2 regions of the Sulfitobacter sp. SH24 genome follow, and region 1 is predicted to be linked to the other one. Evidence: riboswitches for the same ligand, from Rfam matches in the RefSeq annotation. Region 1 holds a riboswitch; the other holds the start of a gene.
The links. A riboswitch is a leader RNA that binds a small molecule or an ion and turns the genes downstream of it on or off. The one in region 1 is predicted to bind thiamine pyrophosphate.
Positions count from the first base shown of each region.

Region 2: linked by a shared signal. The riboswitch ahead of thiB (thiamine ABC transporter substrate binding subunit) and the one ahead of thiD (bifunctional hydroxymethylpyrimidine kinase/phosphomethylpyrimidine kinase) in region 1 are both predicted to bind thiamine pyrophosphate.

Region 1 covers NZ_OZ282575.1:1,326,245-1,341,737, reverse strand. The annotation lists gene ACSQ16_RS09200 (UdgX family uracil-DNA binding protein) at 1-262, shown strand, start outside; gene ACSQ16_RS09195 (SOS response-associated peptidase) at 259-897, opposite strand; gene ACSQ16_RS09190 (ImuA family protein) at 1,033-1,767, shown strand; gene ACSQ16_RS09185 (Y-family DNA polymerase) at 1,715-3,202, shown strand; gene ACSQ16_RS09180 (error-prone DNA polymerase) at 3,202-6,531, shown strand; TPP riboswitch at 6,643-6,740, shown strand; gene thiD (bifunctional hydroxymethylpyrimidine kinase/phosphomethylpyrimidine kinase) at 6,807-7,610, shown strand; gene ACSQ16_RS09170 (FAD-dependent oxidoreductase) at 7,603-8,583, shown strand; gene thiS (sulfur carrier protein ThiS) at 8,573-8,770, shown strand; gene ACSQ16_RS09160 (thiazole synthase) at 8,774-9,535, shown strand; gene ACSQ16_RS09155 (thiamine phosphate synthase) at 9,532-10,128, shown strand; gene ACSQ16_RS09150 (HesA/MoeB/ThiF family protein) at 10,125-11,087, shown strand; gene ACSQ16_RS09145 (ABC transporter substrate-binding protein) at 11,125-12,072, shown strand; gene ACSQ16_RS09140 (TenA family protein) at 12,069-12,752, shown strand; gene ACSQ16_RS09135 (ABC transporter ATP-binding protein) at 12,719-13,486, shown strand; gene ACSQ16_RS09130 (ABC transporter permease) at 13,486-14,238, shown strand; tRNA gene ACSQ16_RS09125 (tRNA-Ser) at 14,261-14,350, opposite strand; gene ACSQ16_RS09120 (SPOR domain-containing protein) at 14,598-15,491, shown strand.
Region 2 covers NZ_OZ282575.1:3,225,166-3,240,658, forward strand. The annotation lists gene ACSQ16_RS18480 (thiamine/thiamine pyrophosphate ABC transporter permease ThiP) at 1-672, opposite strand, end outside; gene thiB (thiamine ABC transporter substrate binding subunit) at 648-1,625, opposite strand; TPP riboswitch at 1,660-1,761, opposite strand; gene aroC (chorismate synthase) at 1,854-2,963, shown strand; gene ACSQ16_RS18495 (DMT family transporter) at 2,974-3,912, shown strand; gene cobO (cob(I)yrinic acid a,c-diamide adenosyltransferase) at 3,983-4,588, shown strand; gene pcaF (3-oxoadipyl-CoA thiolase) at 4,832-6,037, shown strand; gene paaA (1,2-phenylacetyl-CoA epoxidase subunit PaaA) at 6,066-7,058, shown strand; gene paaB (1,2-phenylacetyl-CoA epoxidase subunit PaaB) at 7,064-7,408, shown strand; gene paaC (1,2-phenylacetyl-CoA epoxidase subunit PaaC) at 7,441-8,163, shown strand; gene paaD (1,2-phenylacetyl-CoA epoxidase subunit PaaD) at 8,157-8,705, shown strand; gene ACSQ16_RS18530 (2Fe-2S iron-sulfur cluster-binding protein) at 8,713-9,777, shown strand; gene paaZ (phenylacetic acid degradation bifunctional protein PaaZ) at 9,788-11,812, shown strand; gene ACSQ16_RS18540 (PaaX family transcriptional regulator C-terminal domain-containing protein) at 11,802-12,590, shown strand; gene ACSQ16_RS18545 (ribonuclease D) at 12,645-13,259, shown strand; gene ACSQ16_RS18550 (KpsF/GutQ family sugar-phosphate isomerase) at 13,256-14,224, shown strand; gene lptC (LPS export ABC transporter periplasmic protein LptC) at 14,231-14,839, shown strand; gene lptA (lipopolysaccharide transport periplasmic protein LptA) at 14,866-15,339, shown strand; gene lptB (LPS export ABC transporter ATP-binding protein) at 15,336-15,493, shown strand, end outside.

The sequences.
Region 1 (15,493 bases):
GAACGCCGAGGTGGCGCAGGTGCAGCCGAAGCTGATCCTCGCCATGGGCGCCACGGCGGCGCAGAGCCTCACCGGCAAGGGCACGGGCATCCTGAAACGCCGTGGCACGATCGAGACGGGGCCCGAGGGCATCCCGGTGCTGATCACCCTGCACCCCTCCTACCTCTTGCGCGTGCCTGATCCCCGGGTGCGCGAGGAGGCCACGGCGCAGTTCCGTTCCGATTTGGCGATGGCGGCGCGGATGATGGCGGAGGCGGCTTAATCCTCGGGGTCGATGACCTGAAGGGCACCATCGGGCAGCGGGCGTTGCAGCTTTGGCAGGTCGGCGGTCTCGGCGCTCAGCCAGCGTTGCACCTCATCGGGCGTGGTCAGGATCACCGGCATCGCCTTGGGGTGCACGGCGCCGACCTCGGCATTGGGCTCGGTGGTCAGGAAGCCGAAGAGGTTATCCGTGGTCTCCCCGTCCTTGAGTTTTCGCACGCTCGTCCATTGCGTCCAGACCCCAGCAAAGAAGGCCAGCGGACGGTCCTCGCCAAGCGCGAACCAGATCGGGCGCGAGCGTTCGCCGGGGCGGTTCAGCGGCTCGGAAAAGGCGGTGAAAGGCACGACGCAGCGATGCTCCGGCACCAGCCAGCGCCGCCAATGCGGCGAGGCGATGTTGCGGATGTTGGTGACGCCGCGGTCGGTCTTCTTGCCCTTGAGCGCAAAGGCCGGGGACGGCATCCCCCACCGCATCATACTCAGCACCGGGCCGCTATCGCCGTGGCACACCACCGGGGCGGCATAGTCGGGGTAGATGCCGGGCATCGGCGGCAGGTTGCCTGTTTGGTCGTCGATGCCGTCGAACCAGCCGCGGATCGCGGCCTGCCCCTTGGTCAAGGAATAGAGATTGCACATCGGTTGGCCCCCTTGCCGTCGTCTTGGCCCATTAGATGCGGTTTTGCCCGCGCCCGGCAAGGGTCACAGGAACTTTGACAGCGCCGCAATTGATGATTTATAACTAGAACAAAATATGAACATATGGAGTCGTGCATGACAACCGATTCTACATATGGGCAGGTCCTTACCCTGCCGCGGCGGCTGCCGTCGACACCCCCCGAACCGGGGGTTCTGGCAGCACATGCGCCGCTGACGGATGTCTTTCCGGGGGCTTTTGCCACGGCCCCGGCCAGTGCCTTCGTGCTGTCGCTGCTGCCGCGTGGCAAGGGGCCGGTGCTTTGGGTGCAGGACTTTCTGTCGCGGCGCGAGAATGGGGCACCCTATACGCCCAGCTTGCGCGGTTTCGGGCTGGAACAACCGGTGCTGCTGGTCACCGTCAGCCACCCGCGCGATGTGCTTTGGACGATGGAGGAAGGGGCCGCCTGTGCGGGGCTTTCTGCCGTGATCGGCGAGGTGCACGGCGGGCCGGAGGTGCTGGATTTCACCGCCACCAAACGGCTCTCGCTTCGGGCCGAGGCCTCAAATGTGCCGCTCTATCTCATTCGCAGCGGCGATCCCGGCGGCTTGAGTGCGGCGCGAATGCGTTGGCGCATTTCCTCGCTGCCCTCACAGGCCCATCCCTACGATGCGCAGGCCCCCGGCGCGGCCCGCTGGGATTTGGAACTGTTTCGCGCGCGTGGCCATGCGCCGGGACGTTGGGTGGCTGCCCATGACCCCGACAAAAGCCAAAGCCCCCGCACCGCGGATCGTCTCCGTCTGGTTCCCTATGCTGACGATGGAGCGGTGGCGCCGGGTGATCGCCCAATACCGCAGCGTTCCGGGGGATGAGGTGCCCGTCATCCTGTCGCGCGACGGAACCCATGGGCCGGTGGTCCATGGGCTGAGCGCTGCCGCCACGATGCGCGGGATCGAGGCGGGCGCGCGGGTGGTCGATGTGCAAGCCATTCACCCCGATCTGCATGTTGAGCCTGCGGATCTGGAGGGCGATGAGGCGCTGATCCAACGGCTAGTGCATTGGGCGCGGCGCTGGTGCCCTTGGACGGCGCGGGATCAGGACCACGGCCTGCTGCTGGACGTGACCGGCTGCACCCATCTGTTCGACGGAGAGGCCGCGATGCTGCGCGACATCCGCAGCCGTTTTGCGCTACAGGGGCTGACCGCGCGGGTGGCCATGGCCCCCACCCCCGGTGCCGCGCAGGCACTGGCACGCTTCGGCTCCGGCGCGCAGATCTGCGGGGCCGAGGACGTGGCCACCGCCCTCGCCCCCCTGCCCGTCGCCGCCCTGCGGCTGGATGCGCAGACCACGCGGCTCTTGGACCGGCTTGGCCTCAAGACCATCGGCGCGCTGAGCGATCTGCCCCGCGCCGCGCTGATGCGGCGCTTTGCCAGCCTCAAGCCCGATCGCAACCCGTTGATCCTGCTCGACAAGGCCCTCGGCAAGGCCCCCAACCCGCTGAACGCCCCGCCGGACCACCGCCATTTCATAACCCGCAGCCGCCTACCTGAGCCGGTGATCGACCCCGCCCCACATCTGCCCGCGCTGGTCGAGGATCTCTGCGCACAACTGGCCAGGGCGGAACTGGGCGCACGGCGGCTGCGGCTGACCGTCTATCGCATCGACGGCGACTGGCGCGGCCTTGGGGTCGCCACCGCCCGCGCCAGCCGGGACGCCGCGCATCTGCGCAGACTGTTCGACGGCAAACTTGAAAACATCGACAGCGGCTTTGGCTTTGACCTGCTGACGCTGGAGGCGCTGGCCAGCGAACCGCTGCCGCTGATGCAAGACCACCTCGACGGCAAACGCGACCCTTCGGCGGATGTGGCCGGGCTGCTCGACCGGCTCGCCGCGAAGCTGGGCGCGGACAAGGTCAACTGGCCGCAATGGCGCGAGACCCATAAGCCCGAACGGGTGGAGCAACGTGTCGACGCCCTGCACGGCACCCCCACCGCTGCACCCGCCTTGCTGCGCGACCGCCCGCTGCGTCTGCTGACCCCCGCCGAAGAGGTGCGCGTGATCTATGCCGTGCCCGAAGGCCCGCCCTCGCAGTTCAACTGGCGGCGCGTCACCTATAAAACCACGCGCCACACCGGCCCCGAACGCATCGCGCCCGAATGGTGGCGCGACCGCCCCGGCACCCGTCTGCGCGATTACTACAAGGTGGAGGTCGAAGGCGGCCAGCGTTTCTGGCTCTACCGCGAGGGGGTGATTTATGACGGTCGCGGGGCCGAGCCGCGCTGGTTTTTGCATGGGCTCTTTGCCTGATGCCCGAGCAAGAAGGGCATAAGCGCCGAACGCTGGGCGAAGACGGTTTTGCCGCCCCGCCGCGGGCGGAATACGTGGAGTTTGGGCTGGCCAGTTGCTTTTCCTTCCTGCGCGCCGCCTCGGACGCCGTCGATCTGGTCGAGACGGCGCATCACCACGGCTACGACAGCCTCGGCATCGCGGATCACAACACGCTGGCGGGCGTGGTGCGGCTGCATGTGGAGGCGGAAAAGGCGCATGTCCGCCCCCTGATCGGCGCGCGTCTGGTGCTGCTCTGCGGGACTGAACTGCTGGCCTACCCGCAGGACCGCGCCGCCTATGCGCGGCTCTCGACGCTGCTATCGGCGGGCAAGATGCAATCGGTGGACGGCGAATGGCAGCAAAAGGGCGAGACCCATCTGACGCTGGAGATGCTGCAGGGGCATGCCGAAGGGCTGCACCTCATCGTCATGCCGCCCGAAAACCTTGATGTCTTTGCCGCTGGCCTGCCGCGTCTGGTGAAAGCACTGCCGGACATGCGGCATGTGGGCGCAAGCTTCCTTTATCGTGGCGATGACCGGGCCCGGATCAACCGCTTGGACTCACTGGCCCGCGCCCATGGGCTGAGGATTTTGGCCACCAACGACGTGCTCTACCACGCCCGCCACCGCCGCCCGCTGCAGGACGTGATGGTGGCGATCCGCGAAGGCGTGATCGTGCCGAAAGCGGGCTACCTGCTGGCCGCCAATGCCGAGCGGCACCTGAAATCGCCCGAGGCGATGGCCCGCCTCTTCACCGACTGGCCCCATGCCATCGCCGAGACGCGCCGTCTGGCGGACAGGATCACCTTTCAACTGACTGATCTGGCCTACGAATACCCGCATGAGATCGTCCCCGATGGCCGCAGCCCGATGGAGGAATTGGCGCGGCTGACATGGGAAGGTGCCGCCCGCCGCTACCCGCAAGGCGTGCCCGAGGCGGTGACCAAGACGATCGAAAAGGAGTTCGCCCTCATCGCGTCCAAAAAAATCGCCCGCTATTTCCTGACCATCTACGACATCGTGCGCTTTGCCCGCGAGGAAGCTGAACCGCCGATCCTCTGCCAGGGGCGCGGCTCTGCGGCCAACTCCGCCGTCTGCTTCTGCCTCGGCATCACCTCGGTCGACCCGGCGGTGCACAACCTTCTGTTCGAGCGGTTCCTGTCGGAGGAACGCAACGAGCCGCCCGACATCGACGTGGATTTCGAGCATGAGCGGCGCGAGGAAGTCATCCAGTACATGTACGGCAAATACGGCCGCCACCGCGCCGGGCTCTGCGCCACGGTGATCCACTACCGCCCGCGCTCGGCCATTCGCGAGGTCGGCAAGGCGATGGGGCTTAGCGAAGACGTGACCTCGAAACTCGCGGGCACGATCTGGGGCAGTTTCGAGGGCCAGATGGACGACGCCCGCACCCGCGAGGCGGGGTTGGACCTGTCAGATCCCTATCTGCGCATGGTGCTGAAACTGGCCTCCCAGATGATCGGCATGCCGCGCCACCTATCCCAACACGTCGGCGGTTTCATCCTGACCGAACGCCCCCTGACCGAGATCGTGCCCATCGGCAACGGCGCCATGCCCGAGCGCAGTTTCATCGAATGGGACAAGGACGACATCGACGCGCTGCAAATCTTCAAGGTCGATATCCTCGCCCTTGGCATGCTCACCTGTATCGCCAAATGTTTCGATCTGATCGAGGCGCATTACGACCGCCCGCTGGAACTGGCCACGGTCCCGGTGGAGGACCATGAGGACGACGCCACCGGGCGACCGACCTACGACATGCTCTGCCGGGGCGACAGTCTGGGGGTCTTTCAGGTGGAAAGCCGTGCGCAGATGGCGATGCTGCCGAAACTGCGCCCCCGCGTCTTCTACGATCTAGTGATCGAAGTCGCCATCGTCCGCCCCGGCCCGATCCAAGGCGATATGGTACACCCCTACCTGCGCCGCCGTCAGGGGATGGAGAGCGTGGTCTACCCCGCCCCTGGCCCAGCCTATCCGCAGGACGAACTCTTCAGCATCCTCAGCCGGACGCTGGGCGTGCCGATCTTTCAAGAACAGGCGATGAAGATCTCTATCGACGCGGCACAGTTTTCCCCGACCGAGGCGAACGAGCTGCGCAAGGCCATGGCCACCTTCCGCTCGCGCGGGACCATCGAAAAGCTGCAGGACAAGATGGTGGGCCGAATGACCAACCGCGGCTACGATCCCATCTTCGCGCAGCGCTGTTTTGACCAGATCAAAGGCTTCGGCGAATACGGGTTCCCCGAAAGCCATGCCGCGAGTTTTGCCAAGCTGGTTTATGTGTCTTCATGGATGAAATGCCACTACCCGGCGACCTTTGCCTGCGCGCTGCTGAACTCCCAGCCGATGGGATTTTATGCCCCCGCCCAGATCGTGCGCGATGCGCGTGAGCATCAGGTTGAGGTGCGCGCGGTTGATGTGAACTTCTCGGACTGGAACTGCACGCTGGAACCCTGCGGCGACGGTTTTGCCCTGCGGCTGGGGCTGCGCATGGTGGACGGGTTGCAGGAAAAAGCAGGCGCGCGGATCATGCACCGGCGTGATGCGCCGTTCGCAGATGTCGAGGACCTCAAGAGCCGCGCGGGCCTCGACGCCAAGGCGATCCGTCAACTGGCCGCCGCCGACACGATGCGCAGCATGGGGATCGACCGACGCCAAGCGCTCTGGCAGGCGCAAGGGCTGCGCGACGCGCCCGCCTTGCCGATCTTTGACCATGCCGAGGCCGCGGCTCAGGGGCCGGAGCTGGAAGTCACCCTGCCGGTGATGCCAAAGGCCGAACAGGTCGTGGCCGACTACCAAACCCTGCGGCTGTCGCTCAAGGCGCATCCGATGTCCTTCTACCGCTCCAGCCTCGCCGCGCAGGGGTTTGCCTCGGCCCGCGATCTGGCGCGCATGGGCCATGGGCGACGGGTCAAGCTCGCCGGGCTGGTGCTGGTGCGGCAAAAGCCAGGCAGCGCCAAGGGGGTGTGTTTCATCACGCTGGAGGATGAATGCGGCGTGGCGAACCTCGTGATCTGGCCGAATATGTTCAAGCTTTACCGCCCCACGATCATGTCGGCGCGGCTTCTGGTCGTCGAAGGGCGCGTGCAGACTGACGGACGAGTGATCCACGTGGTGGCCGATAGGTTGGAGGATCGCTCTGACCGGCTGGCGGACCTGTCGAACGCACCGATGCCCGGCATCACCACGCGGGGCGATCACCCTACCAATCCGCTGCCCGGTCAGGTGGCCATGCACGGCCATCCGCGCGACGCCAAGGTGATCCCCAGATCGCGGGATTTTCATTAACGAATTCTCATGTGATGCATGAGATATGCAGCACAACCACATGATATAAAAAGAAAACTAATAAATAACAGATCCCCTGTTGACCCTATGAACGCCCCTCGCTAGCCTGCCCGCAATCCGTTGGGGTGCCGCAAGGCTGAGAGGTGAAAAACCGACCCATCGAACCTGATCCGGGTCGTACCGGCGTAGGGAACGGAACCAAGCATCGGCCCCGCGCGGCCCGTCGTTTATCCCGTATCCACACGCCCTTGGCCCATCTGAAGAATGGGGGCCAAATGGCGTTTCAAGCACTGACGATTGCGGGTTCCGACAGCGGCGGCGGGGCGGGGATTCAAGCCGATCTCAAGACCTTCAGCGCGCTTGGCGTTTACGGGGCCAGCGTGCTCACCGCCGTGACCGCGCAGAATACCCGCGCGGTCACTGGGGTCGAGATGATCTCTCCCGCAATGATCCGCGCACAGATGGCGGCGGTCTTTGATGATCTGGCGATCGGTGCGGTGAAAGTGGGCATGTTGGGCGATCCTGAAACGATCACCGCCGTAGCTGAGGGGCTGGCGGGCTGCGCCGCGCCTGTGGTGCTTGACCCGGTGATGGTGGCAAAATCCGGCGATGCGCTGCTCTCTGCCGAGGCGGTGGCGACACTGCGTGACCGGATGCTGCCCTTGGCCCATTTACTAACGCCAAACCTGCCCGAAGCCGCGCGGTTGCTGGACACGCAAGAAGCCACCGATGAGGCCACCATGTTGGAACAGGGCCGCGCCCTGCTCTCTGCCGGTCCCGGCGCGGTGCTGATGAAGGGTGGGCATGGCAAGGGGCAGACCTGCGTCGATCTGCTGATCACCGCGGATGAAACCCTGCGCCTTTCCGCGCCCCGCCAGCACACCGCCAACACCCACGGCACCGGCTGCACACTTTCCGCCGCCATCGCCGCGGGGCTGACGCGGGCGCAGACGTTGCCGCAGGCCGCGCAGGCCGCCCATGCCTATCTGCAACGCGCCATTGCCGCTGCCGACACCCTCAACATCGGCAGTGGCCATGGCCCGGTGCATCATTTCCACGCGGTTTGGCCCCATGAGTGACGTCACCATCATCGGCGCGGGCGTGGCCGGGCTCTGGGCCGCTCGGGCCTGTCTGGCGCAGGGGCTGCGGCCAAGGCTCGTCGACCGCAAAGGCACGCCCGGCCCGCATGGCTGCTCATGGTGGGCGGGCGGTATGCTCGCGCCCTTCTGCGAAGGGGCGCTGAGCGAGCCTGCGGTGGTGACCCACGGGCGACGTGCCGCGGTGCTGTGGTCTGAGATTACCGAGGTCACCCATAGGGGCACGCTGGTCCTCGCCCCGGAACGTGACCGCGCTGAGATCCAGCGGTTCGCCGACCGGACCGACGGCCACAGCACTTGCGACGCGGAGGCCATCGCGGCCCTAGAACCGGACCTCGCAGGGCGTCATCGGCGCGGGCTGTTCTTTGCCGAAGAAGCGCATCTGAACCCGCGCCAAGCGCTGCATGATCTGTCCGAAACGCTCACCGCCCAAGGAGTGAAGGTCGAGACCACGCCCCTCACACCTTCGGAGGTCACAGGCCCGGTGATCGACTGCCGAGGCATGGCCGCCAGCGCCGACCTGCCCGGCCTGCGTGCGGTGCGCGGCGAGATGATCCTGCTGCGTGCGCCTGAGATCACCCTCACCCGCCCGATCCGCCTGCTGCACCCGCGCCACCCGCTTTATGTGGTGCCGCGTGGCGACGGACTTTACATGCTGGGCGCGACCCAGATCGAGAGTGCCAGCCGCGCCAAGATGACGGCTCGGTCGGCGCTGGAATTGCTCTCGGCGGCCTATGCGCTCGACCCGCGCTTTGCCGAAGGGGAGATCGTCGAGATGGGCGAGGACCTGCGCCCGGCCTTTGCCGACAACCTGCCCGGCATCGTGCAACGCGGTGCAGTGCTGCACCTTAATGGATTGTTTCGGCATGGATTTTTGATGGCTCCGGCCTTGGCCGAACAAGCGGCGGCCTTTCTTGCAACAGCGACAACGGGGGATTTATTTCGTGAAAATTGAAGTGAACGGCGAAGCGCGTGAGGTCGCGGCCGCGCAGCTTGATGCGGCATTGGTGGAGCTTGGCTGGGGCGAGGCGAAAGTCGCCACCGCGCTCAACGGCAGTTTCGTCCCCGCAGGCGCGCGGGGTGCGACGACGCTCAGCGACGGCGACCGGCTCGAAGTGCTCAGCGCCATGCAGGGGGGCTGAGCGATGCGCGACTTTTACGGCACCACCCTGCCCCTGCCCCTGATGCTAGGCACCGCGCGCTACCCCTCGCCCGCGGTGATGGAGGCCGCCTTTCGCCAAAGTGCCGCCCCGGTTGCAACCGTTTCGCTGCGCCGCGAACAGGGCGCGGGTCAGGCGTTTTGGGACATGGTGCGCGGGCTTGGCGTGCATCTGCTGCCTAATACCGCCGGTTGCCATTCCGCGCGCGAGGCGATCACCACGGCACAGATGGCGCGGGAGTATTTCGGCACCAATTGGATCAAGCTGGAGGTCATCGGTCATGCCGACACCCTGCAACCCGATCCCTTCGGGCTGGTCGAGGCCGCCGAGGCGCTCTGCGCCGATGGGTTCGAGGTCTTCCCCTATACCACAGAAGATCAGGTGCTGGCTGCCCGACTGGTCGATGCGGGCTGCCGGGTGCTGATGCCTTGGGGTGCTCCAATCGGCTCCGGGCTGGGGCTGAACAATCTCCACGGGCTGCGCAGCCTGCGGGCGGCATTTCCCGATGTGGCAATGGTGATTGACGCAGGTCTCGGCCTGCCCAGCCATGCCGCGCAGGCGTTGGAGCTGGGGTTCGACGCGGTGCTTTTGAACACCGCCGTGGCCGAGGCCCGTGACCCCGCCGCCATGGCCGAAGCCTTCGCGCTGGCCTGCCGCGCGGGGGCGCTTGCCGCCGCCTCCGGCCCGATGGGCCAGCGCGATATGGCGGTGCCCTCCACCCCCGTGATCGGAAAGGCTTGGCTATGACCCTGCCGCGTTTTTATCCTGTTTTTGACAGTGCTGCATGGGTTGCGCGGGCGGTGCCTTTGGGCGTGAGGCTGGTGCAGCTTCGCATCAAGGATGCACCTGAAGAGGTGTTGCGGAGCGAGATCACCACCGCGCTTGACCTTTGCCGTCAGCACAGTGCGCAGTTGGTGGTGAATGACCATTGGGAGATGGCGATCGAACTGGGGGCCGACTGGTTGCATCTGGGCCAAGAGGATCTGGACGTGGCCGACATCCCCGCGATCCGGCGCGCGGGGATGAAACTGGGCCTCTCCACCCACGACCACGCAGAGCTTGACCGTGCGCTGGCCCTCGCCCCCAATTACATCGCGCTTGGCCCCGTCTATCCGACGATCCTGAAAAAGATGAAATGGACCGAACAGGGGCTTGACCGGTTAACCGAATGGAAAGCGCGGATCGGGGATATCCCGCTTTGCGCCATCGGCGGCATGTCAGTCGCCCGCGCGCCGGGGGCCTTTGCCGCCGGGGCCGATACGGTGGCGGCGGTCACGGATATCACCCTTCACGCCAACCCCGAGGCGCGGATGCGCGAATGGCTTGAGGTAACGGCATGAGCCGCTATGCCCGCCAGACCGTTCTGCCGCAGGTCGGTGCCGAGGGACAGGCTCGGCTGGCTGCGGCGCGGGTTCTGGTCGTTGGTGCCGGTGCGCTGGCGGTGCCGGTGCTGCAATATCTCGTCGGGGCCGGTGTTGGGCAAATTACGTTGGTCGATGGCGATGTGGTGGCGATGAGTAACCTGCACCGCCAACCGCTCTACCGCATGGATGATATCGACAGGCCCAAGGTCAGTGCCGCCGCAAAGGCCATGGCAGCACTGAACCCCGAGGTAACGGTTATGCCCCGCGCTGAATGGCTCACCCCCGCCAATGCGCCCGCATTGCTTGCGGAATGCGATATCGCCCTCGACTGCGCGGATACGTTCGCCGCCAGCCTGACGCTTTCGGATGAGGCCTTGGCACAGGGCAAACCGCTGATCTCGGCTTCGGCGCTTGGGCTGTCGGGCTATGTTGGCGGCTTTTGCGGGCCTGCCCCCTCTCTCCGCGCGGTTTTCCCTGATTTGCCGCAGACGGCGGCCACCTGTGCCACGGCGGGCGTCTTGGGCCCCGTGGTGGGAATGATCGGCGCGGCGCAGGCGCAGATGGCGCTGTCGGTGCTGCTGGGGCTCGCGCCCTCCCCGCTTGGGCAGCTGATGATCTGGGACGCCGCAAATTGGCGCATGTCGGGCTTTCGATTTGACGGCGCACCCGAGCCTGAAACGCTGACACCTTTCATAGCCGAAAGCCAGATCACCCCCCGCGATCGGGTCATCGACCTGCGTGCCGAAGCGCCCGCGCCTTTCTCACCCCAAGCGTGCCATGTCCCGCCCGATGCGCTGCCCGACATGCCGCTACCGCCCGACACATCCCGCATCGTGCTCGCCTGCCGCACCGGCCTGCGCGCGCATCACGCAGCCAGCACCCTTCGCACCCGCTGGCCGGGCGAGATCGCCCTGCTGGCCCTGCCTAGCGCCTAATCCTTTTCTGAACAAACATTATATTGGAGCCTTTCCCTTGAAAAATATCCTCGCCCCCCTTGCCCTGACCCTCATTGCTGCGCCTGCGCTGGCCCAGGATAAAATGACCGTCATGCTGGACTGGTTCATCAACCCCGATCATGGGCCGATCATTCTAGCGCAAGAAAACGGCTATTTCACCGATGCGGGGCTGGAGGTTGAACTGATCTCCCCCGCCGACCCGAATGAGCCGCCGCGCATGGTCGCGGCGGGCCAGGTCGATCTTGCGGTCTCCTACCAACCAGAACTGCATTTGGCCCAGCGCGAAGGGCTGGACCTGCGCCGTGTCGGCACGTTGATTGAGACCCCGCTCACCTGCCTTGTCGTCCGCGCCGATGGCCCGGTGCAGGAGATGGCCGATCTTAAAGGGCGCAAAGTAGGCTTTGCCGTGGCGGGCGTGCAGGAGATGCTGCTGGACGCGATGCTGAGCAACAATGGTGTGGACCCCTCAGAGGTTGAGCAGATCAACATCGGCTGGTCGATTTCCCCCGCCCTGATGTCAGGCCAAGTTGATGGTGTAATTGGCGCCTTCCGCAATTTCGAGTTGAACCAGATGCAGATCGAAGGCCATGAAGGCCGCTGCTTCTATCCCGAAGCCGAGGGCGTGCCAGCCTATGACGAGTTGATCTACGTCGCCCATGCCGAAAAGATGGACCGCGACATGATCGCCCGTTTCCTGCGTGCCACCGAACGGGCCGCTGCCGATATCGTGAATGATCCGACCGCCAGCGGAGAGGTCTTCTTTGCCTCTGACGCCGAACTGCGTAACGAGTTGAACACCCGCGCATGGGTAGACACTTGGCCGCGTTTCGCCACCCGCCCCGCTGCCGTGGACCATGGGCGCTACGATCGCTTTGAGACCTTCATGCAGGAAAGCGGCGTGGTTGAGACGACAATCCCAGCCACCGATCTGGTGGTGGATGTGACCGCGAAGGCCAAGCCATGACGGCCACCGACTATGGCCGAGCCTTTGCCGCATGGCGCGCTGGGGCCGGACAGGATTGGCGGGATTACACCCGCCATGCCTTCGTCGAAGGGCTGCGTGACGGCACCCTGCCACAGGCGAGCTACCTGCATTACCTGCGGCAGGATTACGTCTTTCTCATCCACTTCGCCCGCTCTTGGGCGCTGGCTGCAGCCAAGGCGGAAACGCTGGATGAGATGGCCGCCGCCAGCGCCACAGTTCATGCGCTGGTTCATGTCGAGATGCCGCTGCATGTAGAAACCTGTGCAGCCCACGGCATCGACCGCGTGACGCTTGAGGCCACGGCAGAAGCCCCCGGCAACCTCGCCTATACCCGCTATGTGCTAGAGGCCGGCTATTCCGGTGATTTCCTTGATCTCATGGCCGCCCTCGCGCCCTGTGTTTTAGGCTACGGCGAGATCGGTTTGCGGCTCAAAGGCAGCACCGGCCCCTATGCCGATTGGTGCGCCGTCTATGGAGGGGAGGAATACCAAGCCCTGTGCCGTGATGTGGGAGCGCTGATCGATGGTGCGCTAGAACGGCGTCTGGGGCCGGAATGGCAATCATTGCCGCGCGCGACGACGCTACAATCCCGGTTTGATACCGCGACACGGCTTGAGGTGGGGTTTTGGAACATGGCGCTTTCGCCGATTGGCGCATGACCGCTCCTGCGATCCATCTTGCGGGGGTTTTACAAGGTGCCAAAGCCACTTTGATTGACCTCTTTGACATCACCTTGCCCGGCGGCGAATGGAGCGTGCTTCTTGGCCCCTCGGGCGTCGGAAAGACCTCGCTTCTGCGTCTGCTGGCCGGGTTGCCCTGTGCGGCGCGGCTGCACGGGCAGATCAAAGCAGAGGACGGCGCGCATCTTGCGCCGCGCGTGACCATGATGGCGCAGGACGATCACCTGCTGCCTTGGGCTGGCGCCTTAGAAAATGTCACAATCGCCGCCCGCCTGCGCGGAGAACGCCCCGACCCTGAACGCGCTGAGGCGCTTTTGGCCGAGGTCGGATTGGGTTCAGAGGCGGATCGCAGACCTGCCGAACTCTCCGCCGGTCAACGCCAGCGCGTCGCCTTAGCCCGCACGCTCTATGAGGGGCGCGACATTGTCCTGCTGGATGAGCCCTTTTCTGCACTCGATGTGGTGACCCGCCATCAGATGCAGGGTTTGGCCGCTCGGTTGCTGGCGGGACGGACCGTTGTATTGATTACCCATGACCCTGCCGAAGCTCTGCGGTTGGCCAATCACGCATGGATCGTGGCGCGCGGCGGGATTTCACCCTGCGCCCTACCTTCCCCGCCGCCCCCGCGCCGTATTGATGCGCCCGATACCCTCGCAGCCCAAGCGGACTTGCTGCGCCGGATAGGCCTCACCTTTCCCGACAAAGCCGCCTGATGCCATTTACCGGACATAGAGTATGGCGCGGTGCGGTAAGCTTTGCGCTTGCGGTCGCAGTTTGGCAGTTGGTTGTCACCCTCAGCGGTGTGCCGCGTTTTATCTTGCCGGGGCCGTGGCTTGTGCTGCAAGCGCTTGGTGCCAATGCCACGCTGCTGTGGCAGAACGCCCTTTGGTCAGCGGGCAATCTCGCGCTCGGCCTTGGAGTGGGGGTTTTTCTAGGGATCGAAACCGCGCTGTTGCTGACCCTATCCCGCCACGCACGCTGGCTGCTGCGCCCGATGCTGGTTGTGGCTCAAGCCGTGCCCGTCTTTGCCCTTGCGCCGGTCATTACGCTCTGGCTCGGCTATGGCATGCCGTCCAAAATCGTAACCATCGCCCTTGTTACCTATTTCCCCATCGCCTCGTCTTTGTTCGACCGCCTAATGGCGCTTCCCCCCGGCCTTGGCGATCTATCGCGCCTTGCCGGGGCCAGCCGCTGGCGCGAAACGCTGCTGCTGCGCCTGCCCCACGCCGTGCCCGGCTTGATCTCTGGTCTGCGCCTTGCTGTGGTCTATGGACCGTTGGCGGTGTTGATCGGCGAATGGGTTGGGTCATCCCGCGGGCTGGGGCATCTGATGCTGATGGCAAATGGCCGCGGCCAGACGGCACTGATGTTTGCAGCATTGATGGTGCTGGCTGCGCTGTCATTAATGTTGTGGGTGATCGTCGAAGCGCTGGCCCGCTGGCCGGCGCGGCGGTTCTATACATAGCGGGCTGCGATTAAGGGGATGGTGGCGGAGGAGGTGGGATTCGAACCCACGGTACGCTCTCACGCACGCCGGTTTTCAAGACCGGTGCATTCGACCACTCTGCCACTCCTCCGCAGCACGCTCCTCCTAGAGCGCTCTGATTGATTCGGCAAACACACATTTGCGCCCCCTAACCCCCAGCACAACCTTGGGGAAATTCGCCGATCTTCTGTCGGCGGCCTTTTCACAGGCGCTTGGTCAGGTTATCGTGCGCCAAAGTCCCTTTCAGAGGGGCGTAGGGCGTGCCGATCCAACGGCGCGACATTCTCGCGGGACATGGGTCGCGATGCGCGACGACAGCAGGCAAGGACATCAAAGGCATGAGCAGGGACAATCAACCGTTGCGCACCAAGAAACGCCGCGCAGCGGGCTTAGGTGTGAGCATTCTCGCAATCGGTTTGCTGGCAGGTTGTGAAGGCGGCGATTTCAGCCTGCCCTTCGGCGCAAAGGACGGCGCCAGCGCGCCGCGCAGCACCTCGACCAAACTGGTTGAGCGCGATGTCGAAGCACCCGAAGTATTCTCGGCCACAGATGAAGGGCTCTGGGACGGTCGCCCCTCGCTCGGTGGGGTCTGGGTGGCGCACCCTGACGTGACCGAACCTGAGCGCGTGATCGTGCGCAATGAGGCCAATGGCAAATTCGTGATCGGCGCGCTGTTCCGGCGCGAGCGGGAACTGCCCGGCCCGAAACTGCAAATCTCCTCGGACGCTGCCGCGGCACTTGGCATTCTGGCGGGCGCTCCGGCGCCGCTCAACGTAACCGCGTTGCGCCGCGAAGAAAGCGCGGCCCCTGAGGGAAGCTTTGAGGCGGAAAATACCGGCGATGCGACAAGCGCCATTGCCGCCCCGGCCCCCGTGACAGCGACGGCGTTGGAGCCTGCCGCGACGGCACCGGCTAAGGCAGCAGCCAGCACCACGCCGACGGCAGCAGCGCCCGTGCCTGCGGCCCAAAAACCGGCCAGCCCGGCGGCTGGAGCCAAGCTTTCCAAACCCTTCGTGCAACTGGGCATCTTTAGTGTGGAGGCCAATGCCACCCGCACGGCCAAACAGATGCGCGGCGCGGGCATGGTGCCCACCGTCAAAGAAAGCTCTATAAACAACAAACCCTTCTGGCGCGTGGTGATCGGCCCCGCCACAAGCCAATCCGAACTCGACAGCCTTCTCAAGAAGGTCAAAGCTGAGGGCTTTACCGACGCCTACGCCGTGTCGAACTGACA
Region 2 (15,493 bases), 1.4 Mb from region 1:
TTGATAGATCGCTAGCTCGATCGTCGTCGCGCGCGGCCCGCCACCCAGTGTCAGGGCCACGGCAAAACTTGTCAGGCAAATCACGAAAATCAGCGCCGCCACCCCGGGCAACACCTGCCGCAACATCGGCCATTCAAGCGTCAGAAACAGCGCGCGGGGCGTCATCTGTAGCTGTCCGGCCAGCCGAAACCGCTCGGACGGGATGCTTTGCCAGCCTTGTAGCAAAAGCCGTGTCGCCAATGGAAGGTTAAAGAAAACATGGGCCAGAACCACGCCGTGCAGCCCGTAGATCGACACCGACGGCAGGCCTAGAGCCGCACCAAACTGGTTGAGCACGCCCGAACGGCCAAAGACCGTCAGCAGCCCCAGCACCGCCACGATCACCGGCAGGATAAAAGGCGCGCCGAGTAGCGTAATCAACGCCCCCCGCCCCCAGAACCGCCGCCGTGCCAAGGCCCGCGCGACCGGTACCGCGAGCAGAACGGACAACACCGCCGACCACACCGCCTGCGTGACGGTAAAACGCACCGCCGCCCAATCCGCGGCCCCCAGCCCCGCCGCCACATCGGCCGCCATGAAAACGGCGACCAAGGCGGCGAGGATCAGGCCCGCGACCAGAGCGGCGGCGAAAAGCCCCGTCTTGTTGCTTAGCGCGACAGCGCGGTCAGCCATTCGTTCAAGGCCTCTTCCCGGAGCGCAGGTACATCGGCATTGGGCACCAACAGCGCCTTACCGGGCTGGATCATCCCGTCGAACCCTTCGGGCAGACCATCCTGAGGCGTCACGGCAGGATACATCCAGTTGGTCGTCGGCAGCACCGACTGTGCGGCATCAGAGACGAGGTATTGCAGGAATTGATCCGCCAGTTCCGGCTGATCCGACCCCGCAAGTTTCCCCGCCACTTCGATCTGCATGTAGTGGCCTTCGTCAAAGAGCGCGGCAGCCTTGCTGTCATCCTCTTCCGCGATCAGGTGGTAGGCGGGGGAAGTCGTGTAGCTCAGCACCATATCGGCTTCGCCTTCGAGGAAGAGACCGTAGGCTTCGGACCAGCCTTTGGTGACCGTCACGATATTATCCGCCAGCCCCGCCCAAACCTCGGGCGCTTCATCGCCATAGGCCGTCTTGACCCACATCAGCAGCCCCAGGCCGGGCGTCGAAGAGCGCGGGTCTTGGATCACGATTTTCAGATCGCTCTCGGCCAGCGCTTTGAAATCGCCGGGCGCGTCCAGATCGGTGCCGTGGACAAAGGCGAAATAGCCCCAGTCATAGGGGACGAAGACGTCATCTTCCCAAATGATCGGCAGGTCGTATTCGGCTTGCAACCCGCTCGGCGCAAACAACTCTGTCTCCTTGGCGGCGGCGACAAGGCTGGTGTCGAGGCCCAACACGATATCCGCGTCAGAGCGTGCGCCTTCGAGCTTCAGCCGTGCCAGCAAGGCCGCGCCATCGCCCATACCGACAAATTTCAGATCGCAGCCGCATTCGGCCTCAAAACCCTTTTCGATGGCCGGGCCGGGGCCCCATTCGGTGACGAAACTGTCGTAGGTATAGACTGTCAGTTCAGGCGTCTCCGCCCATGCAGCCGATGCGCCCATGACGCCCGCAGCAAGTGTAAGATACTTCATTGCATCCTCCTTTTGCGGCGAAAGGTAAAAGGTGGATGTCTGTCCGGACCTTCCCTCCGCCGGTGTTAACCGGTTCAGGTTCAACGGGTCCGCGCAACACGCACATCTCAGCCCAAAGGCCCCCCGAGGTAGCGTCAGGGGTAGATGCCCCCCACACAATTGGCAAGGCAAATCCCCTTGAGGCAGGGCGCTGCCCCGGCTAAGGGTTTGACAACAGGAGGTCCGCCCATGTCGATCAACAGCTTTGGCCATCTTTACCGGGTCACCACATGGGGCGAGAGCCACGGTCCCGCCCTTGGCGCCACGATTGATGGCTGCCCCCCCGGCGTGCCGATTGACGAGGGCATGATCCAACAGTGGTTGGACAAGCGCAAACCGGGCCAGAACAAATACACCACGCAGCGGCGTGAGGCGGATGAGGTGCGGATTCTGTCGGGCACCTTTGAGGGCGTCACGACAGGCACCCCGATCCAACTAATGATCGAGAACACTGATCAACGCTCAAAAGACTACGGCGACATCAAGGACAAGTTCCGCCCCGGTCACGCCGACATCACCTATTTCCAAAAATACGGCATCCGCGACTATCGCGGGGGTGGGCGTTCCTCGGCGCGCGAGACGGCGGCGCGGGTGGCGGCGGGCGGTCTGGCGCGTGAGGCGATCAAAGCGTTGGCGCCGAACCTGAAAATCACCGGCTATATGGTGCAGATGGGTCCACATAAGATCGACCGGGATGCGTTCGATTGGGACCAGATCGAGCAGAACCCGTTTTGGGTACCCGATGCCAAGGCGGCAGGCGACTGGGCCGCGTATCTCGACGGGCTGCGCAAATCGGGCAGCAGCGTCGGTGCAATCATCGAAGTCACCGCGCGCGGCGTGCCTGCGGGCATCGGCGCGCCGGTCTATGGCAAGCTCGACACCGATCTGGCCGCCGCGATGATGAGCATCAATGCCGTCAAAGGCGTGGAAATTGGCGAAGGCATGTCAGCCGCGATGCTGACCGGAGAGCTGAACGCGGACGAGATCACCATGGGGCCAGAGGGGCCGGAATATTCCTCCAACCACGCGGGCGGTATCTTGGGCGGCATCAGCACCGGACAGGATGTCGTGGTGCGTTTCGCGGTCAAACCGACCTCAAGCATCCTGACCACACGGCGCACCATCACCAAACAGGGCGAAGAAACCGAGATCATCACCAAGGGCCGCCACGATCCTTGCGTCGGCATCCGCGCGGTGCCCGTGGGCGAGGCGATGATGGCCTGTGTGTTGCTGGATCACCTCCTGCTGCACCGCGGGCAGATCGGCACCAACCGCGGACGGATCGGCCCCGAAGCATGAGGACCAGAGCATGAAAGTCGATGATTTCTCCGCCCGCCCCGCCCTTGGCGTCGGGCTGAAAATCACGGCGATCCTGCTCTTCACCTGCATGTCGGCCATCATCAAGTCGCTAGCCGACGACGTGCCCGCGGGCGAGTCCGTCTTCTTCCGCTCTTTCTTTGCCATTCCGGTGATCCTGATCTGGCTGGCACAACGCGGCAAACTGAAAAGCGGGCTCAAGACGAAGAACCCGATGGGCCATGTCTGGCGCGGGCTGTTTGGCACTACTGCGATGGGCCTGACCTTCACTGGCCTTGGCCTGCTGCCCCTGCCAGAGGTCACCGCCATCGGTTTCGCCACGCCGATTTTTACCGTCATCCTTGCCGCCGTGCTGCTGGGCGAGCAGATCCGCCTGATCCGCGTCACCGCCGTCGCGATGGGGCTGGTGGGCGTGATGATCATCCTCTGGCCGCGGTTCAGCAATATCGGCACGATGGAGCAGACGGCCACCATTGGCGCGCTGTTGATCCTGATGGCGACGATGGTGCGCAGCCTTGTGCAGATCCACATTCGCCAGCTGGTGCAGAACGAAGACACCGCCGCGATCGTCTTCTACTTCTCCTGCACCGCGTCGCTGCTGGCCCTTTGCACCCTGCCCTTTGGTTGGGTCATGCCGGATCTGCAAACCTTCGGCCTCTTGGTTCTGGCCGGGCTGATTGGCGGAGTGGCGCAAATTTTGATTACCTCGGCCTATCGCTTTGGTTCGGCCTCAATGCTCGCGCCTTATGACTATACCTCGATGCTTTTCGCCATCGTGCTGGGCTATGTCTTCTTTGCCGAACTGCCGACGATGATGATGCTGGCGGGCGCGGCGCTGGTGATCAGCGCGGGCGCGCTGGTGATCTGGCGCGAGCGGCAGTTGGGGATGGAGCGCGGCAAGGCGCGGTCTGTTACCGATCCGAAGGCATGATCTAATGCGGGCTTTCGCCCGGCTCGCCCTCTGCCTATGGTGCCCCGAAACCGGATAGAGGAGATGACCGATGAGCGACGCGGATCCGAAAGATCACAAGGAAAAGATGCAGCAGCGTCAGGCCGAGCAGCGCGCCAAGGTGGCCGAGCTGCAAGACCCGGACAAGGGTCTGGTGCTGGTTCACACAGGGCCAGGCAAGGGCAAATCCTCTTCTGCTTTTGGCGTTGTCGTACGCGCCCTTGGATGGAAACAGCGCGTCGGCGTGGTGCAATTCATCAAGGGCAAATGGAAGACCGGCGAACGGCTGTTCTTTGAACAGCTGGACGAGGTGACATGGCACACGATGGGCGAAGGTTTCACCTGGGACACCCAAGACCGCAACCGCGACATCGCCGCCGCCGAAGCTGCATTCGGCAAGGCACGCGAAATGATGGCGAGCGGGGACTATGACCTTGTGGTGATGGATGAGATCAACATCGCCATCCGCTATGAATACCTCAAGATCGAAGACGTGATCGCCGGGCTCGACGCGCGCGACAAGCGCACCGCCGTCGTGCTGACAGGCCGCGACGCCCGGCCCGAGCTTTGCGACTATGCCGATCTGGTGACCGAGATGACTGAGGTCAAACATCCGTTTAAAGCGGGCATCAAAGCGCAGCGCGGTGTTGACTACTAACCCCCCTCGCTTTGCATTTCTGAAGATACCAAAGGCTGTCCTTACCCAAGGGCGGCCTTCTTTTAATTCTCTCGCGATCCGGCGTTTCATGACCACACCATACGGCGCGGGTCTCTGCCGCCGATGGCCTCTCTGCACCGCGACATGTTACCGAAATCAACGCCTCAGTTCTATTCCGTAACATTTTGATTGAACCGAATCGCCCTGCTGTGTAAATTGCGTAGCAACAACAGGAGTACCCCCATGCAGGCATTCATCTGCGACGCGCAGCGCACCCCCATTGGACGTTACGGCGGCGCCCTCTCTTCGGTTCGCGCCGACGATCTGGCCGCGATCCCGTTGAAGGCATTGATGGAGCGGAACCCCTCGGTGGATTGGGCGCGTGTCGATGATGTCATCATGGGCTGCGCAAACCAAGCGGGCGAAGACAACCGCAACGTCGCGCGCATGGCCGCCCTGCTGGCAGGCCTGCCCGTCGACGTGCCGGGTGCCACGATCAACCGGCTCTGCGCCAGTGGCATGGATGCCGTCGGCGCCGCCGCCCGAGCGATCCGCGCCGGCGACATGGATCTGGCCATCGCCGGTGGCATCGAGAGCATGTCGCGCGCCCCGTTCGTCATGCCGAAAGCGGAAACCGCGTTTTCGCGCAGCAATGCGGTCTATGACACCACCATCGGCTGGCGCTTTGTGAACCCCAAAATGAAGGCGCAGTTCGGCGTGGATTCCATGCCCGAAACCGCCGACAATGTGGCTGCCGACCATGATGTGTCGCGCGAAGACCAAGACGCTTTCGCCGCCCGCAGCCAGCAACGCTGGGCCGAAGCGGATGAAAAGGGCCTCTTTGCCGAGGAAATCACCCCCGTCACGATCCCGCAGCGGAAAGGCGACGACGTAATCGTCGACCGTGACGAGCACCCCCGCCCCGGCACCACGCCGGATAAACTCGCCAAGCTGCGCGGCATCAATGGCGCTGACCTGACTGTGACTGCTGGCAACGCCTCTGGCGTGAATGACGGTGCGGCAGCGATGCTGCTGGCATCTGAGGCAGGCGTGAAAGACCACGGCCTCACCCCCATCGCCCGCGTTGTTGCCATGTCTGCCGCAGGTGTCGAGCCGCGCGTCATGGGCATCGGCCCGATCCCCGCGGTGCGCAAGGTGCTGGACCGTGCGGGCCTGACCATTGAGCAGATGGACGTGATCGAACTGAATGAGGCTTTCGCCTCCCAAGGCCTCGCTACCCTGCGCGCGCTCGGCGTGCCAGATGACGCACCCCATGTGAACGCCAATGGCGGTGCCATCGCGATCGGCCACCCGCTGGGCATGTCTGGTGCACGTCTGGTGATGACGGCGGCGCTGCAGCTCAAGCGGACAGGCGGCAAATACGCGCTATGTACAATGTGTGTGGGCGTGGGTCAGGGCGTGGCACTGATCCTCGAAAACGCAGGCTGAGACTTCTTTCCCGGAAAGGAACAGACCGATGTATGCACAGATGATCAAATCCACCGGCAAGGGCATCAAATCCCTCGACGAGATGGACCCCGAAGAGCGCGCCTTTCAGGAGCGCATCAATGCGGGTGGCAAGATCGAGCCCAAGGACTGGATGCCCGACGGCTACCGCAAGAACCTGATCCGCCAAATCGGCCAGCATGCGCATAGCGAGATCGTCGGCCAATTGCCCGAAGGCAACTGGATCACACGTGCTCCGACGCTCGAGCGCAAGGCGATCCTCTTGGCCAAGGTACAGGACGAGGCGGGCCACGGCCTCTACCTCTATTGCGCGGCGGAGACGCTCGGCGTGACCCGCGACCAGATGACCCGCGACCTGCTGTCGGGGAAAATGAAGTACTCGTCGATCTTCAATTATCCGACCCTAACATGGGCCGATATGGGCGCGGTCGGTTGGCTGGTCGACGGCGCCGCGATCATGAACCAAGTGCCTTTGCAGCGTACATCCTACGGCCCCTACGCCCGCGCCATGGTGCGGATCTGCAAGGAAGAAAGCTTCCACCAGCGCCAAGGCTTCGACATCATGATGAAGATGGCCAAGGGCACGGCAGCACAGCGCAAGATGGCCCAAGACGCGCTCAACCGTTTCTGGTTCCCGGCGCTGATGATGTTCGGCCCCTCGGACAAAGACTCGGTCCATTCCGCGCAGTCGATGGCGTGGAAGATCAAGATGAACACCAATGATGAGCTGCGCCAAAAGTTCGTCGACGAAACGGTGCCGCAGGCTGAATACCTCGGCCTCACCATCCCCGACGAGACCCTGAAGTTCAACGAAGAGACCGGCCATTACGATTTCGCCGAGCCGGACTGGGAAGAGTTCTTTCAGGTGCTTAAGGGCAATGGCCCCTGCAACACCGAACGGCTGGCGGCGCGCAACAAGGCTTGGGACGAAGGCCGTTGGGTGCGCGAGGGGCTTCTGGCCCACGCCGAGAAAAAGCGCAGCAGACAAATGGCAGCGGAGTAAGCGACATGAGCAGCCCTGAATCCAGCGAATACAAAGGCACCGAGGCCGCCCCCCACGGCAAGGCGCGCTCCACCGAATGGCCGCTGTGGGAAATCTTCATCCGTGGTCAGTACGGGCTGAGCCACCGCCACGTCGGCAGCCTGCACGCGGCAGACGCGGAAATGGCGATCAAGAACGCCCGCGACGTCTATACGCGCCGCAATGAAGGTGTGAGCATCTGGGCGGTCGAGGCCAGCGCCATCGCGGCCTCCTCCCCCGAGGAAAAAGGCGCGCTTTACGAGCCCGCCAATGACAAGGTTTACCGTCATCCGACCTTTTTCGACATTCCCGACGAAGTGGGGGCGATGTGAGCACCGATCCTAAGTTCGAATTCCTCTGCCGCATGGGCGACAACGCCCTTGTGCTGGGCCACCGCGTCTCGGAATGGTGCGGCACGGCTCCGGTGCTGGAAGAAGATATAGCGCTGGCCAATATGGCGCTCGACTTGATCGGGCAAACGCAGCTGTGGCTGGGCATGGCGGGTGAGGTCGAGGGCGCGGGGCGTGACGCCGATAAGCTGGCTTTTCGCCGCGATGTTTGGGATTTTCGCAATGTTTTGCTGGTCGAGCAGCCCAATGGCGACTTCGGCCAAACCATGATGCGGCAGTTCCTGTTCGACGCTTGGCATCTGGCGCAACTGACCGCATTGATCGATTCCAGCGATAAAGAGATCGCCGCCATTGCCGAGAAATCCGCCAAAGAGGTCACCTACCACCTCGAACGTTCCTCCGACACGGTGATCGGCCTTGGCGACGGGACCGAGGAAAGCCATCGTCGGATGCAGGCGGCGCTGGATCTGCTCTGGCCATATGTGGGGGAGATGTTCCTCGGCGATGATGTCGACGCTGCCATGAAAGATGCGGGCATCGCCCCTGATCCAGCCATCCTGCGCGCTGGCTACGACCAACTGGTCCGGGACACGCTCGCGGCAGCGACCCTGACCAAACCCGAAGATGATTTTGCCCATAGGGGCGGGAAAAGCGGCGCACGGCACAGCGAGCATCTGGGCCATATGCTGACCCAGATGCAGTGGCTGCAGCGCGCCTACCCGGACGCCACATGGTAAGATCCGCGCCCCACAGCCGCCCGGCCGCCGCGCCGGTGCCGGGGGTGGTGCGCGATACCGCCCCGCGCGGTGCCGCGTTGGCTGAAAAGCCCGCGTTAGAGACGGTTTGGGCATGGCTTTCGGCGATCCCGGACCCGGAGATCCCGGCCATTTCGCTTACCGATCTCGGCATCATCCGCGATGTGGCATGGGACGGCGATACTCTGGTTGTGACCATCACGCCGACCTATTCGGGGTGCCCGGCCACCAGCATCATCAACCTAGATATCGAGATGGCGTTGCGCGACCACGGCATCGAAAACCTGAACCTGAAACGGCAGCTTTCTCCGCCTTGGACCACCGATTGGATGAGTGACACTGGCCGTGCCAAGCTGGAATCTTACGGCATCGCGCCACCCCGCCCCGCCGGTGGGCCGCAACATTGCCCGCACTGCAAATCCACCGCGGTGGAGCGGATCAGCCAATTCGGCTCGACCCCCTGCAAGGCGCAATGGCGCTGCACCGAATGCCGTGAACCCTTCGACTATTTCAAATGTATCTGAGGCCCCGATGAGCCAGTTTCACCCCCTGTTAGTGACTGATATCCACCACACCATCCGCGATGCGGTGGTGCTGACGCTGAAGCCGGAAAACCCCGAAGCTTTTGCGTTTACCCAAGGCCAATACCTGACCTTCAAGCAAGACTTCGACGGCACCGAGCTGCGCCGGAACTATTCGATCTGCGCAGGTCTGGACGATGGCGAGCTGAAGGTCGGGATCAAGCGCGTCGATGGCGGGGCATTCTCGACCTATGCGAATACCGACTTGAAGGTCGGCGATACGCTCCACGCCATGCCGCCGCAGGGAAAATTCTTCACCGCGATCGAGCCGGAGGTGGCGAAAAATTACCTCGGGTTTGCGGGCGGGTCGGGCATCACGCCGGTGCTTTCGATCCTAAAGACTGTGCTGAAACGCGAGCCGAACTCGACCTTCACGCTGGTCTATGCCAACCGCGCGGTGAACACGATCATGTTCCGCGAGGAGCTTGAAGATCTCAAGAACCGCTACATGGGGCGGTTGACGGTGATCCACATCCTCGAATCCGGGCAGGACATGGAGCTCTTCGAGGGCCGCGTCGATCAGGACAAATGCAACGCGCTGTTCAAGCATTGGATCCAGATCGACACGATCGACACCGCCTTCATCTGCGGACCGGAGCCGATGATGCTGGCGATTGCCGAGGCGCTGAAGACCAATGGTCTCAGCGAGGAACAGATCAAGTTCGAACTGTTCAGCGAAAGCCAGCAGGGCCGTCTGGCGAAACAGGAAATGGCCAAGCGCAGCGAGGGCCAGAAGGGCACCGAAATCACCGTCATCATCGACGGCGCCCGGCGCAGTTTCACCATGCAGAAGGGCCAATCGGTGCTGGAAGCCGCACTAGAGAACGGTCAGGAAGCGCCGTTCTCTTGCAAGGCCGGGGTTTGTTCGACCTGCATGGGCAAGGTGCTTGAGGGCGAGGTCGAGATGATCTCGAACCACGCGCTTGAGGATTACGAGGTCGAGCGCGGTTATGTGTTGACCTGCCAGAGCTACCCGCTGAGCGATACGCTCACCATCGACTACGACACACACTAAAGGAGCCGACATGCGCGATATTCACAGTTACGCAGCAGGCGAGTGGCTGGCCCCGGGCGCGGGCGCCCGCAACATCGCCAGCGCCATCACTGGCGAAGTGATCGCCCAAGCCGGAAACGATGCGCTGAATGTGCAGGCGATGCTGGGCTTTGCCCGCGAGCACGGCGGCCCTTCCTTGCGCGCGATGACCTTCCATGACCGCGCGCGGATGCTCAAAGCGCTGGCGCTGCACCTGATGGAGCACAAACAGGCGCTCTATGACCTGAGCTACGACACCGGCGCCACGCTCTCGGACCACAAGATCGACGTGGACGGCGGCATCGGCACCATGCTGGTCTTCGCCTCCAAAGGCCGTCGCGAGATGCCGGACGCGCATGTCTATCTCGACGGCGCGCCCGAGCAACTGGGCCGCGAAGGGCAGTTCATGGGCCGCCACATCTGCACCCCGCTGCAGGGCGTGGCGGTGCATATCAACGCCTTCAACTTCCCGGTCTGGGGCATGTTGGAAAAGCTCGCCCCGACCCTGCTCGCAGGTGTCCCGGCGATCGTGAAACCGGCTACTGCGACTTGCTATGTTACCGAACATTGTGTGCGCTTGATGCTGGACAGCGGGCTGCTGCCCAAAGGCGCACTGCAACTGGTCAGCGGCGGTCTGGGCGATATGCTGGACCACCTTGATTGTCAGGATTCCGTGGCCTTCACTGGCTCTGCTGACACCGCGCTGAAACTGCGGAGCAATCCGAAGCTGCTGCAAAACTCGGTGCGCTTTACCTCTGAGCAGGACAGCCTTAACGCCTCTGTCCTCGGCCCCGATGCCACGCCCGGCACGCCGGAGTTTGACCTCTTCGTCAAAGAAGTGCAGCGTGAGATGACTGCCAAAGCAGGTCAGAAATGTACCGCGATCCGCCGCGTCATGGTGCCAGAGGCACAGGTCGACGCGGTGATCTCAGCGCTCTCAGAACGGTTGGCGAAAACCATCATCGGCGACCCGCGAGATGAAAATACCCGCATGGGGGCGCTGGTCTCCAACAGTCAGAAACGTGACGTATTGGAGAAAGTCGCGCTGCTGAGTGCCGAGGCGGAGCGGATTTTCGGCGACCCTGAAGACTTTACCGTGAAAGGCGCGGACCGCGACAAGGGCGCCTTCTTGCCGCCGATGCTGTTCCATTGCGCCGATCCGGATAAGGCCGAGCGCGTGCATGACACCGAAGCTTTCGGCCCTGTCTCCACTCTCATGCCCTACCGCGATCTGGCCCATGCCACACAGCTGCTGAACCGCGGCCAAGGCTCTCTAGTGGCCTCCATCATCACCAACGATGGTGAAGTCGCGCGCGAACTGACCAAGGGCTCGGCAGCCTTCCACGGGCGGCTTTATTTCAACAACCGCAAATCCATGGGTGAGGCGACGGGCCACGGCTCCCCGCTGCCGCATATGGTGCATGGCGGGCCGGGCCGCGCAGGCGGCGGCGAAGAGCTGGGCGGCATTCGCGGCGTGATGCATTACATGCAGCGCACCGCTATTCAGGGCAGCCCCGACATCCTGACGGCCATCGGCAAACAGTGGGTTCCGGGTGCGGAAGAGATCACCGACCGCGACCACCCTTTCACCCGCCGCTTCACTGAGTTGGACTTGGGCGAGACCTTTTATTCCAAGTCCCGCGAAATCTCGCTCGAAGATATTGAGACCTTCGCCAATTTCACCGGCGACACGTTCTATGCCCATATGGACGACGAGGCCGCCGCCGCGAACCCGTTCTTCCCCGGCCGCGTGGCACATGGCTACCTGTTGCTCAGCTTTGCTGCGGGTCTGTTCGTGCAGCCTGATCCGGGTCCGGTGCTGGCCAATACGGGTCTCGACAATCTTCGCTTCCTTGAACCTGTCTCTGCCGGGGACAGCATGAAGGTGCGGCTAAGTGTCAAACACAAAACCCCCCGCAACGAGGAATATGGCGAGGTGCGCTGGCATGTGACCCTGACAAACCAGCGCGAGGAGGCGGTCGCGGAATATGACCTGCTGACGATGAATGCCCTCTGATTCTACCCTTCCCGCCGTCGCGGCCTTCTCTAGCCTAGGTGGCCAGCGGGTCTGGTCGCTGATGGTCAGCCTTTTCGGCGATCTGGCGCAGGGAGAGGGTGATGCGATCGACGGACCGGTCCTATCGACGATCATGGGGGCACTCGACGTGCGGCCAGAGGCAAGTCGCGTGGCGCTGCACAGGCTGCGGAATGACGGCTGGTTGCAGTCCCATAAAGTGGGCCGGATCAGCCAGCATAGTCTGACCGCGCAGGGTCGCGCGGAAAGTGCCGCCGCCAGCCCCCGCATCTATGCCGCGCCACCTGATTTGTTAGAGCCTTGGCAGATGGTGATGACCGAAGAGAACGGGCGCGAGACGGATGCCGCCCTGCGCGCCGCCGGGTTCATCCCTGCCCTGCCACGCGCCTATGTAGGGCCCGTCGGCAAAGCACCTGAAGGCTGCCTTGCCCTGCGCGGAGAAACCCCGCCCGATTGGCTGCGCCGCGCTGTAGAGCCTGCGGAACTTGAATCAGAATATGACGCATTGCTTGTCGCGCTGACGACGACCGAAAATGAACTGGCCCGCGTCCGCCATATGGACGCAGTTGATGTTGCCGTGCTGCGCTGCCTTATCGTGCACAACTGGCGGCGCTTGGCTCTGAAACACCCTGCCCTGCCCGGTGGGGTGATCCGACCCAATTGGTCCGGCTACCAGTGCCACCTGCTGGTCGATCAAATGCTGCGCCGCTATCCCCAGCCCGCCTTGCAAGATTTAGCCGCCACCTCAGCAGCGGGATGAGCCTGTGCAAAGCGCTGCTTTCCCATGGCGGGCAAGCGCGGTATAGACGACGGCATGACAAATTTCCTCTATCAGAATGACCTGCCGGATGACCTCGACCTTGGGCCGATGGTCGCCATTGATTGCGAGACGATGGGCCTCCACCCGCACCGCGACCGACTTTGCGTTGTGCAGCTGTCGGGCGGCGATGGTCACGCACATCTGGTGCAGGTCGCCAAGGGCCAGACCGAGGCGCCGAACCTCTGCGCACTGCTGGAAAATCCCCATGTGCTGAAGCTGTTTCACTACGGTCGCTTCGACATCGCCGCGATGCTCAACACCTTTGGTGCCACCGCCGCACCAGTCTATTGCACCAAGATCGCCAGCCGTTTGGTGCGCACTTACACAGACCGGCACGGACTTGCCAAACTTTGCCAAGAACTGCTGAGTGTCGACATCTCGAAACAGCAGCAATCCAGCGATTGGGGGGCCGAAAAACTGACCCAAGCGCAGATCGACTATGCCGCGTCGGATGTGCTGTATCTGCACCGTCTGCGCGATGAACTTAACAAACGCCTGATACGCGAAGGTCGGATGGACATGGCGCAGGCCTGTTTCGATTTCCTGCCGGTGCGCGCCAAGCTGGATCTGGAGGGATGGCCGGACACGGACATCTTCGCACACACATGAACACACCTTTCCTCGACACCGCCCGCCGCGTGATCCGCTGCGAATCCGATGCGCTGATCCAGCTTGCCGAGAGCCTTGATGATCGTTTTCGAGCCGCCGTTGATCTGATGCGCGCCTGCAAGGGCCGCATCATCGTTACTGGCATCGGTAAATCGGGCCATATCGGCAACAAAATCGCAGCGACCTTGGCCTCTACCGGCACGCCCGCACAATTCGTGCACCCGGCAGAGGCAAGCCACGGCGATCTGGGCATGATCACCGCCGCCGACGTGGTGCTGGCGATTTCAAACTCGGGCGAGGCACCGGAACTGGCGAACCTTATCGCCTATTCGCGCCGCTATGCGATCCCGCTCATCGGCATCACCAGCCGCCCCGACAGCAGCCTTGGACGTCACAGTGACGTGGTGCTGGAACTGCCCCGCGCGGCAGAGGCCTGCGGCACCGGCGTGGTGCCCACCACTTCGACGACGCTGACGCTGGCGATGGGCGATGCGGTGGCCGTGGCCCTGATGGAGAACCGCGCCTTCACCGCCGAACATTTCCGCGACTTCCACCCCGGCGGCAAGTTGGGCGCGCGGCTGAGCCGCGTGGCCGATCTGATGCATGTAGGCGATGCGCTGCCCGTGGTCTCTGCCGATGCCCCAATGGCCGACGCATTGAGCGAGATCAGCCGCAAGGGCTTTGGTGTGGTCTGCGTAACAGATAAGGCAGGTGCCCTGTCGGGGATCATCACCATGGGCGACCTTGCGCGCCACCTTGACGGTTTGATGACCATGACCGCGGAAGAAGTCATGACCTCCGCGCCAATCACCATCGGCCCGGAAGAATTGGCAGAAAAAGCCGTTGGCGTAATGAACAACCGCAAGATCACCTGCCTGATCGTTACGGACCCCTCGCAAAACGATGGCAAGACGCCGCTAGGCCTGCTGCATATCCATGACTGCCTGCGCGTCGGGCTGGGCTAAAGCGCGATGAAGGCCGATCGCCACTCACGCGTTGTTTCTTGGCTGAAAGTGCTCTTTCCGCTGATCGCGTTGGCGCTGTTGTCGACCCTGTTCCTGCTGTCGCGCGCGATTGAACCGCAGGCGGTGATCCCATTTGCGGATAAAGAAGTGCAAGAACGTCTGCGCGATCAGCAAATTACCGGCCCTTTCTATTCCGGCACCACGGCGGATGGCGATCTGATTTCATTTTCTGCCGAAAAGCTGACAACCCCCGGCGGCGTAAGCGGCACGAATGAAGCCGTAGACCTTGAGGCCACACTAGACTTGCAGGGGGGCGCCAAGATCACCCTTCAATCCAGCCGCGGCAGATTTGATACCGGCGCAGAGGAGGCGGAACTGGCAGGCGATGTGAAGATCAACACTTCGACCGGCTACCAGATCCTCTCTGAGCGGATGACATCGAACCTCACTACACTAGATCTTCTATCGCCTGGCCCGGTCGAAGCGACCAGCCCGGCGGGCGAGATCACCGCCGGAAGCATGGCAATCACCAATCGGCAGAACAGCGCCGGCTCGCAATTGCTTTTCACTAAGGGTGTGAAACTGATATACACGCCGCAAGCAACGAAAGAGTAAATGCCTTGAGACAATCGTTTATTTTGATGCTGCCGCTGCTTTTCGCGCTGCAGGCCGCCCCTGTCTCTGCTCAATCGGCAAGCGTGGCCTTTGGCGCGTTAGAGCAAGATACCAGCCTGCCTGTCGAAGTGACCGCAGACAATCTATCGGTTGATAACGCATCAGGCACCGCAGTTTTCACTGGTAACGTCCTGATTTCCCAAGGTGAAATGACCCTTTCTGCCGGTAAGGTGCAGGTGATTTATCGTGCGGCGGACCAAGGTATTGCCAAGCTTGAGGCGACCGGCGGCGTGGTCTTGGTTGCGGGCGAAGACGCCGCTGAATCGCAGCGCGCCGACTATGACATCGACGCGGGCACCTTGGTAATGAGCGGCGACGTATTGATGACCCAAGGCGCAAGTGCGCTGAGTGCGCAGGAAATGACGGTGAATCTCACCAGCGGTACGGCGCAGATGTCGGGACGTGTGAAAACCATTCTGCAGCCCGGCAGCGCCAACTGATGCCCCCCGAGCTCAAGGTTGCCGAGGGCGAATCCGGCCTGCGGATCAGCCATCTGCGTAAATCATACCGCAAAAAAGCGGTGATCCGCGATTTCTCGATGGAGCTTGACCGCGGTGAGGTCGTGGCGCTTTTGGGTCCAAACGGCTCGGGCAA